DNA from 3 places in the Streptomyces sp. Q2 genome. Region 1 is predicted to be linked to each of the others. Evidence: riboswitches for the same ligand, from Rfam matches in the RefSeq annotation. Region 1 holds a riboswitch; each other region holds the start of a gene.
The links. Region 1 has a riboswitch for cyclic di-AMP ahead of ACWBNA_RS40785 (M23 family metallopeptidase). Riboswitches for the same ligand answer to the same signal wherever they lie in the genome.
Positions count from the first base shown of each region.

Region 1 (3,251 bases):
GGGAAGACCTCCAGGTCGGAGGAGCCGAGCTTGCGAAGCGAAGGAGAAGAAGAGGTCATGCCCTGTGTCAACGGCCGTGCCGGAGCCCGCCATTCCAGGAGCACCGGCAAAAACTCCGCAAATGCCTGACCGGCAGCCCTGACGTCGGGAAGGACCGCCGTCAGGACCACCGGTGTTCAGCACAGGACAGGCGTCAGGGGTTGAGGCCCTTGCTCCGCAGCCAGGCCATCGGGTCGATGCCGCTGCCGGCACCGCCGGAGTGGACCTCGAGGTGCAGATGCGCCCCGGTCACGTTCCCCGTGGCGCCCACGCGCCCGATGACGTCACCGGTGTTGACCTTCTGGCCCACGCTCACGCTGATCGAGGACTGGTGGGCGTACCACACCTCGGTGCCGTCATCGAGGGTGAGCACGGTCTTGTAACCGTACGACCCGTCCCAGCCGGCCTGCGTGATCGTGCCGGTGTGGACGGCCTTGATGAGGGTGCCCGTGGGCGCGGCGAAGTCGAGACCGGTGTGGTAGCCGGAGGACCAGAGCGAACCGGCCTGACCGAAGGTGGAGGTGATGGTGTACGAGGAGGTCGGCAGCGCGAACTGCTTGGCCAGCTCGGCCAGTCGCGCGGCCTCGGCCTTCTTCTCGGCCTCCTCCTCCGCCTTCTGCTTGGCGGCGGCGGCCTTGGCCTCGGCCGCCTTCTCCGCCTTGGCGGCCGCCTCGGCGGCCTGCTTCTCGGCGGCGGCCGCGGCGTCGGCGGCGGCCTTGCTCTCGACCTGGTCCTGCTGCTGCTCGGCCTGGGCCAGGATCCGGGTGCGCAGCGACTCGCCGGCGTCGGAGGTGCCCTGCTCGGTGTCGGCCGAGGCCACGCCGACGCTGCTGAGCGCCGTGGCAGAGCCCTCGGCGGCGTCCGAGTCGTCGGAGATCAGGGAGCCCACGTTGGGCAGGTCGGGCATGGAGATCGACACCGGCGGCTTGCCGGTCTGTGCGCTGGCCATGCCGCCCGCGCCGACCGCGGCTATGACGCCGACGCCGAGGACGGTGGAGCTGCGGGCGAGTCCGCCACGCTGCTTGGCGACACGATGCCGGCCACGTACGGATCGGATGGACTCCTCGGTGGGGTTCCACTCCGTCCAGGGGCCCTCGTCGGTGCGGTACTCGCCGTAGCCGAAGGTCTCGCTGTCGCGCTGGCTCGGCACGAACGGGGCTTCTGGGGCAGGCCGGTTGGACGCCACGTGGGCGTGCTCCTTTCCTTCCTTCTCGCCTACCGGGTTAGCTGACGGGTTCGGAGCAGGAAGGTCTCCTACGCGCGTATACCGCCCGTGAGTTCACGGTGGCATCCGCGCGATTCACCCCAAGTTGGTGGTTCCCCGGTTCCCTTGCGGGATTCGGCGCGTGCGCACGGAGCCGACTCTTGTGACGGCTGGGACGACCGCGCTGCGTTATCGAACGTTAATAGACGCGGGGCCTCGATTCCAAGCTGTTCCACTTGATCATTAACCTTTCTGCCGGGGACTTACGGCCCACCACCGGCGAAAATCGGGCGAGTTGACCAAACCTCAGCAGCAACCAAAGTACTGACGGTATGTCAGTTGTTATGCGGAGGGCGGTCACCCGATCACCCCACGTAACAAGAAACCCCGCACGCAAAACACCGAGGGCCGGAACCCATTTCTGGATTCCGGCCCTCGGCCTTCAGTAGCGGGGACAGGATTTGAACCTGCGACCTCTGGGTTATGAGCCCAGCGAGCTACCGAGCTGCTCCACCCCGCGTCGTTGTGTCTCCACTGTACGCCATCCGCGGACCAAAAGTCGCATCGGTTCCCGCCGCCCGGCCTGCCCACCTGCGAGAGCGCCTCCCGCATCCGCGTACGGCGGCAAGGGGACGTGTCGGGGGGTGTCCGCCCGCAGCGGTTGGCGCGTCAACGCCGGCACCTCTCCAAGGAACCGATTCCGCGCCGTTCCGAGGACGGACACCCCCCGACACGGCCCCGACCCACAACGCACCCGAAGGCGCAACGCGCACCCCACACCACCGGCACAGGCCGCCACAGACATACGGCCACGCGCACCCCACACCACCCGCACAAGCCGCCACAGACATACGGCCACGCGCACCCCACACCACCCGCACAAGCCGCCACAGACATACGACGGCCCAAGCCCTCACCCCAACAGATGCAGATTCGGCGCTTTGGCCCGCTCCTCGTACCCAGGGAGCACAACGACCTCCACGCCCTCGGCAGCCAGCACCCCACTCCCGTCGGCCCCCGCGACAAACGTGTCCGGCTCCCGCCAGGCCGTCACCACCCGCCGCACCCCCGCCTCAAGGATCAGCCGCGCACACGGCGCCGGCCGCGAAGCCCGCCGCGCACACGGCTCCAGGCTGCTGTATACGGTCGCGGAGGCCAGCCGGGGATCCCCCGGCGCGATCTTCGCCAGCGCCGCCTCCTCCGCATGGACGACCAGGTCGCCCCCCTCCCGGGAGTGGCCGCGCGCCAGCTCCGTGCCGTCGGCCGCCACCACCACCGCCCCCACGCTGAACGCCGTACGCGAGGGCGGACACGCGGCCGCCAGTTCGCAGGCGAGCGCCAGCCAGCGGTGGTCGGCGGCGGAGGGCCGCCGCCCGCCCGGTGCCGTCGGCTCGTAGCGCGTCAAAACGACGTCGCCCACCGCCCGGGTCTCCACCAGCCGGAGACGTCCGCCCTGGTAGGGGCCGGGTCCGAACAGACGAGGCGCGTCCGGGTCACCCACGAACAGCGGGGCCAGCACCAGCTGGAGCTCGTCGGCGAGCCCCTGCCGCAGCAGCTGCGTGTGGATCTGCCCGCCACCCTCGACCATGAGACGCCGCACGCCACGGACGTCGTACAGGTGCTCCAGCAGCAGCGGCCAGTCGAGTTCGGCACCGAGCGGCACGACATCCGCCGCCAGCCCCACGGCACGGGCCCGCACCGCGCCCTTGTCCGTCGTGTAGACGATCTTCTCGCCTCCGGTGTGCCAGAAGTTCGCGGCCGGATCCAGGTCCCCCGACCCGCTGACCGTGACCTTCAGCGGATACTCCGGCTTCCCCGCGGCCACCCGCGCCGCCCGCCGCTGCGCCGAGTTGACCAGCAGCCGCGGATTGTCGGCACGGATCGTCCCCGCTCCGACCAGGATCGCGTCGACGGACGCCCGCACCTCGTCGACCCGGTCGAAGTCGGCCGGGCCGGAGAGCAGCAGGCGGTCGGGGCCGGTGTCGTCCAGGTAGCCGTCGAGGGAGAC
Region 1 covers NZ_JBXEJE010000053.1:13,911-17,161, forward strand. The annotation lists gene ACWBNA_RS40780 (aldo/keto reductase) at 1-59, opposite strand, end outside; gene ACWBNA_RS40785 (M23 family metallopeptidase) at 194-1,225, opposite strand; cyclic di-AMP (ydaO/yuaA leader) riboswitch at 1,237-1,394, opposite strand; tRNA gene ACWBNA_RS40790 (tRNA-Met) at 1,690-1,763, opposite strand; gene ACWBNA_RS40795 (dihydrofolate reductase family protein) at 2,157-3,251, opposite strand, start outside.

Region 2 (3,251 bases), on a different contig from region 1:
GCAGGCATCCCGGTGACGATCTCCAAGGCCGACGGCAACCCCGTCAACGCGGCCTCCATGCTGGCCGTCCTCGGCCTGGGCGCCCAGGGGGGCGAGGAGATCGTCCTCGCCTCCGACGCCGAGGGCGCGGACGTGGCCCTCGACCGTCTGGCGAAGCTGGTCTCCGAGGGTCTCGAGGAACTTCCCGAGACTGTCTGAGCATCCGAATAAAGGTTGCACCGAAGGGCTCGTCCGAATTATCGGGCGAGCCCTTCGCATTTCCCTCTCACGGGCAGCAGAAATAATCCCCCGCGAATTATCTCCCCTTTGTATACGGCCCTCGTGTTAATGCCGCAGGCCCGTCATGTTTACGGGATGTTGCGAGTTCCTCACACGGTCCGGCCGCTCCCCGCCGCCGGTGAATCGCAGCCGGTGCGCCGCCGTCGCGCGCTCCGTGTGCAGCGCCGTGAGCGCCCGCGCACGTTCGCTGTCGCCGCGCGCCACCGCGTCCACGATCGCGCCGTGCTCCGCCCACGACTCGACGGGGTTGGCCGGCGCCTCCACGACGTACATCCAGGCGATCTTGTGGCGCAGCTGGGTCAGCATCGAGGTCATCGCGGCACTGCCGGAGGCCTGTGCGAGCGTCTCGTGGAACCAGCTCCCCAGGGAGCGCAGATCCTCGCTGTTGCCCCGCCTGGACCGCTCCTGGCCCAGCCGCACCAGGCCGCGCAGCACCTTGAGATGGGCCTCGGTGCGCCGCTGGGCGGCCCGCGAGGCGCCGAGCGGCTCCAGGAGCATGCGCATCTCCAGCAGGTCGGCACCCTCCTGCTCGGTGGGTTCCGCGACGCACGCGCCCGCGTGCCGCCGGGTCACCACGAAGCCCTCCGCCTCCAGCGTGCGCAGGGCCTCCCGGACGGGGACGCGCGAGACGCCGTAGCGGCGCGCGAGCAGTTCCTCGGTGAGCCGGCTGCCGCGCTCGTAGACACCCGCGACGATGTCGTCCCGGATCGCCGTGCATACCGAGTGCGCCGGAATACGCATGACCGACCTCCGCTTTAATCCCCGTGAAACGTCGACGATTGACGTGTGTTCAGTGACTCTATTGCAATCAGCGGGAATTTCCGACGGCGGGCCGGAATCCATGGATATTTTTTGGACAGACGGCCGTCTGAAACACCGAAAGCCCCGGCTCGGGGAGCCGGGGCTTCGGGATGCGGGACCGTGGATCGTCAGACGTTCACGGGGGCGGGCGTCAGGCGTTGACGAGCGCGGGCGCCAGACGTTGACCAGTGCGGGCGCCAGACGTTGACCAGCACGGGCGTCACACGTTCACGCCGTGCGAGCGGAGGTAGGCGACGGGGTCCATGTCCGAGCCGTACTCCGGGCTCGTGCGGGCCTCGAAGTGCAGGTGCGGCCCGGTGACGTTGCCGGTGGCGCCGGAGAGGCCTATCTGCCGGCCCGGGGTGACCGTCTGACCGACGGAGACCGCGATGGACGACAGGTGGCCGTACTGGGTGTAGGTGCCGTCGTTCATCTTGATCACGACGTTGTTGCCGTACGACCCGCCCCAACCCGCCTCGACGACCGTGCCGGAGCCGACCGCGTGGACGGAGGTGCCGCTCGCGGCGTGGAAGTCGACGCCGGTGTGGCTGCCGGAGGACCAGACGCCGCCGCCGGCCTTGTAGCCGGTCGAGATGTACGAGCCGGAGATCGGGGCGACGTAGGAGTTGAGGAGCTTGCGCTCGGCCTCGCGGGCGGCCCGCTCCTTCGCCTCGCGCGCCTTCGTGGCCTCGGCGACCGCCTGCTTGCGCGCGGCCTCCTCGGCCTTGCGCTGCGCCTCCGCCTCTTCGGCGGCCTGCTTCTGGGCGGTGGCCTGGGCGTCGATCTGGTCGGCGACCGAGTCGCCGATGGTGATGACGGGGGTGAGACCGGTCTGCTCGACGGCCGGTTCGGCGGCGAGCGCCGGGGCGGCGAGGGTGCCGATGACGCCGGTGGTGGCGAGCGCCGCGACGCCGGCGGCCCGGGCGGTGGTGCGCTTCATCCGGCTGGGACGCCGGTGCTTCCCGGTGGCGCAGGTGAACGCCATGTGGTGGCTGGTCCTTTCCTTCCTTCTCGCCTACCGGGTTAGCTGACGGGTTCGGAGCAGGAAGGTCTCCTACGGACCCCCTCGCGGTGTGCGCGGGCGTCCGATTCACCCCAGGGACTTATGGTTTGGGTCCCCGGCTCCCCAGGCTCGCGCCATGCGGGGACTCGGCGATGACTGTCCGGTGCCGCGGCTGCGGCGCACTGCCTGACGAACAGCCCGCATGACGCTAAGCGCGGCAACTTTCAATCCCCAAACGGATCACGGCTTTTGTAGCGCATGCCACAGGGCAGACAGGCAACCTCTCCCTCAATTCGGACATCCAGGGGCCCCGGTGACTCTGGAGTCACCGGGGCCCCTGGACGCGCGCGTGCGTCCGCTGCGCCGCGCGCTCGCGGCTACTCCGCCGAAACGACGGTGACTTCGCCGACGCCGAGGGCCTGAACGGGATCCTTGATCTGCGCCGCGTCCCCGACGAGGACGGTCACCAGCCGGTCGACCGGGAAGGCGCTCACGACCGCGGCGGTGGCCTCGACGGTGCCCGTCGCGGCGAGCTGCTGGTACAGCGTCGCCTGGAAGTCGTCCGGCAGGTGCTGCTCGACCTGTTCGGCCAGCGTGCTCGCCACCGCCGCCGCCGTCTCGTACTTCAGCGGGGCCACCCCGACGAGGTTCTGCACGGCGACGTCGCGCTCGGCGTCGGTGAGCCCCTCGGCGGCGAGGGTGCGCAGCACCGTCCACAGGTCGTCGAGGGCGGGGCCGGTGTTCGGGGTGTCGACGGAGCCGCTGATGGCGAGCATCGCGGCACCCGTACCGTCCGGAGCGGAGCGCATGACCTGCCCGAACGCCCGCACGCCGTAGGTGTAGCCCTTCTCCTCGCGCAGGACGCGGTCCAGGCGGGAGGTGAGGGTGCCGCCCAGGCAGTACGTGCCGAGCACCTGGGCGGGCCATACGCGGTCGTGCCGGTCGGGACCGATACGGCCGATGAGCAGCTGCGTCTGGACGGCGCCGGGGCGGTCCACGATGACGACCCGGCCGGCGTCGTCGGCGGTCACCGGCGGCACGGGGCGGGGCTCGGCCGAGGAGCCGGTCCAGGAACCGAGGGTGTCCCCGAGCAGCGCGTCGAGGTCGATACCGGTGAGGTCGCCGACGACCACGACGGTGGCGGTGGCGGGGCGGACGTGCTTCTCGT
Region 2 covers NZ_JBXEJE010000051.1:37,014-40,264, reverse strand. The annotation lists gene ACWBNA_RS40280 (HPr family phosphocarrier protein) at 1-198, shown strand, start outside; gene ACWBNA_RS40275 (GntR family transcriptional regulator) at 325-1,020, opposite strand; gene ACWBNA_RS40270 (M23 family metallopeptidase) at 1,301-2,065, opposite strand; cyclic di-AMP (ydaO/yuaA leader) riboswitch at 2,079-2,245, opposite strand; gene ACWBNA_RS40265 (M16 family metallopeptidase) at 2,461-3,251, opposite strand, start outside.
Region 2: another riboswitch for cyclic di-AMP. It lies ahead of ACWBNA_RS40270 (M23 family metallopeptidase); the one in region 1 lies ahead of ACWBNA_RS40785 (M23 family metallopeptidase).

Region 3 (3,251 bases), on a different contig from region 1:
GCTCCCCGCAGCACACGGGCATCGACGCCGGCCGCTTCTTCCCGATCGGGAACGACGCCGACCTGCCGCCCGACCAGCGCGAGGAGGACGGCAGGTCGGTGTGCTTCGAGTTCGAAGCCTCCGAGGAGACCTGGGTGTTGGGGCGGCCGAGGGTTCGGCTCAGGCTGACCTCCCAGGTGCCGCGCGGCCAGGTGATCGCCCGGGTCTGCGACGTCGCCCCGGACGACTCCTCGACCCTGGTCACCCGGGGCGTGCTGAACCTGTCGGCGCGGCAGGGGCGGGACAGGGTCGTGCCGTGGGAGCCGGGTGTCACGCAGGACGTGGAGTTCGAGCTGAACGGCATCGGCCACGCCTTCCCTCCCGGTCACCGCATCCGCCTGTCGGTCTCCTCCACGTACTGGCCGTGGATCTGGCCGCAGCCCGACTCGGGGGCGGGCTTCACGCTGGACCCGGAGGGCAGCTTCCTCGAACTCCCGGTGCGGACAGGGGAACCCGCCGCCGACATCCCCTCCCCCATCACCTCCGGCATCACCTTCGAGGAACCGGAGCAGTCCGAGCCGCTCGGCGTCAACTCCCCGGTCACCCTGGACGAACCGCGGCCGGAGCGCCTGGTCGTGCGCGATGTGGCCAAGGGTGAGTGGCGGCTGGAGGTCGATCCGCGCCACGGCGGCACCCGCGTGTATCCCGACGGTCTGGAATGCACCGAGGACGCGCTGGAGACGTACACGATCAACGAGTCGGACCCCCTGTCGGCCCATGCCCGCTCGGACTGGTCGGTCGGGCTGCACCGCCCGGAGCTCGCCTGGGAGGCGACGGTCCGCACCCGGTCGGAGCTCGGCTGCGACGAAACGGGCTTTTTCACCTCCAACGAGGCGATTTGCATGGATGGTGGCGAGGTGGTCTTCCACCGGACCTGGGAGAAGCGGATTCCACGGACGGCCGGTTGACTCCGAGTTGGGCCCATTGCCCGATTTGACACTCTTGCGAACGCGCGTGAGTTGGGTCACTCGCGCCCCTTTTCGGCCTCGACGCCACCAGCCCGCTTTCACCCTTGCCCAATGCGCGAGTTGAGTCTTGGCAACCGCAAAGAATCAAGCGCCCCATATGCCTCAGACCAAGGTCAACAGGTTGATGTGTGATTCCGCCACTTGTTACGGACATGTGCTCTCGCATACGTTCCGGGCCTGTCGGGCGGACGCCTAATCCTGCCGCCGCCCCACAGGACACCCATCGACCATCACCGCACGGCAGGAGCGGGGGAACCAGGTAAGCCGCCGCACCGGAGATCACGCCGGTACGGCTAGGGGTGAAGTCGCGCCGCCTCACGGCGGCACGGCCGGGCAGCTCCCGCCCGAACCCGACAGCTCACCTCGTAGGCGCCGGAGAGGAACAGCGCCATGGCCGCACGAGGCAAGCACCGTCGTACCCGCACCAACCCGCTCACCCGAGGCGTCATCACAGCCGGAACGGGCATCGCCGCCCTCGCCCTCCCGCTCCTGGGCGCGACCACCGCGAGCGCCGCACAGCCGGCCAAGGCCCCCGCCACCGCGCAGGCCGCGGCGCAGGTCAAGTCCCTCAAATACACCACGGTCAAGGGCGACACGCTCTACGACATCGCGGACAAGTACGACACCCCCGGCGGCTGGCGGCAGCTCTACAAGGACAACCGCAAGGCCGTCGGTGACAACCCCCGGCTGATCCACGCGGGTCTCGATCTGACGGTCAGGACGGCCAAGAAGGCGAGCACGCCCGCCAAGAAGGCCACCCAGTCCGTGACCCAGGCCACCCAGGCCTCCGTCAAGACGTACGCGAACAACCTCGACGGCTGGATCAACGAAGCGCTGGACATCATGGCGCAAAAGGGAATTCCCGGCTCGTACGACGGCATTTACCGCAACGTCATGCGCGAGTCGTCCGGCAACCCGCAGGCCATCAACAACTGGGACTCCAACGCCGCCGCCGGCACCCCGTCCAAGGGCCTGCTCCAGACCATCGACCCGACCTTCCAGGCGTACCACGTGGACGGCACGTCGTGGGACCCGTACGACCCGGTCGCGAACATCACCGCGGCCTGCAACTACGCGGCCGCGCGGTACGGCTCGATCGACAACGTCTTCGGGGCCTACTGAGCCCTGCCGACCGCGGACCTACCGGCGGGGAAACAGTCTTTCGAGGACGACGGCGATGCCGTCGTCCTCGTTCGACAGGGTGATCTCGTCGGCCACCGACCGGAGTTCGGGGTGGGCGTTGGCCATGGCCACGCCGTGCGCGGCCCAGTCGAACATGGGGATGTCGTTGGGCATGTCCCCGAAGGCGATGGTGTCTTCGGGCCCGAGGCCCAGATGGTCGGCGGCCAGGGCGAGGCCCGTCGCCTTGGTGATGCCGCATGGCTGGAGTTCGACGGTCCCGGGGCCCGACATGGTGACCGTCGCCAGGGAACCGATCACTCCGCGGGCCGTCGCCGCCAACTCGTCGTCGGACAGGTCGGGATGGCGCAGCAGCACCTTGCTGATGGGCGCGCTCCACAGGTCGTCGCGCCGCCCGACCCGTACCGCGGGAAGGGTCGGGTGGGGCATCAGATAGCCCGGCTCGATGAGGGTCAGCCCGTCCACGCCGTCCTGGTCGACGGCCGCGTACACCTGGCCGAGTTCGGCCTCGATCTTGCCGAGCGCGGTCTCGGCCAGCTCCCGGTCCAGGGTGACCGACCACAGCAGACGGTGCGCGCCGGCGTCGTACACCTGCGCGCCCTGCCCGCACACCGCGAGCCCCTCGCTGCCGAGGTCGTCGAGGAGCGGCCGCACTCTGGGCGCCGGGCGGCCGGTCACCACCAGATGCCGGGCCCCGGCCGCCGCCACCCGCGCGAGCGCGGCGAGCGACCGGTCGGAGAGGGTGTCGTCGCCTCGGAGCAGCGTTCCGTCCAGGTCGGTGGCGATGAGTGAATATGCGGTGGGTGCGGCCATGATCAGAGAATACGGATGGAACGCGCCGGCGACTCGACGCGAACCGGACGGCTACAGCCTTCACATGCGTTGACGCCTGCTCCGGTTACGGCAGTTGGCACCCTCACGCGGAGTCCCGTACCACCAGTTCCGTGGGGAGTATCACTCCCGACGTGTCCTCCCCCGCGATCTGCGCGAGCAGCATGCGGACCATCTCGGCGCTGATGCGCTCGAAGGGCTGGCGGACGGTGGTGAGGGCGGGGGTGATGGCGGTGGCCGCGGGAGAGTCGTCGAAGCCTCCGACAGCGATGT
Region 3 covers NZ_JBXEJE010000011.1:181,598-184,848, forward strand. The annotation lists gene ACWBNA_RS14575 (CocE/NonD family hydrolase) at 1-947, shown strand, start outside; cyclic di-AMP (ydaO/yuaA leader) riboswitch at 1,229-1,392, shown strand; gene ACWBNA_RS14580 (LysM peptidoglycan-binding domain-containing protein) at 1,398-2,129, shown strand; gene ACWBNA_RS14585 (HAD family hydrolase) at 2,148-2,960, opposite strand; gene ACWBNA_RS14590 (LacI family DNA-binding transcriptional regulator) at 3,064-3,251, opposite strand, start outside.
Region 3: another riboswitch for cyclic di-AMP. It lies ahead of ACWBNA_RS14580 (LysM peptidoglycan-binding domain-containing protein); the one in region 1 lies ahead of ACWBNA_RS40785 (M23 family metallopeptidase).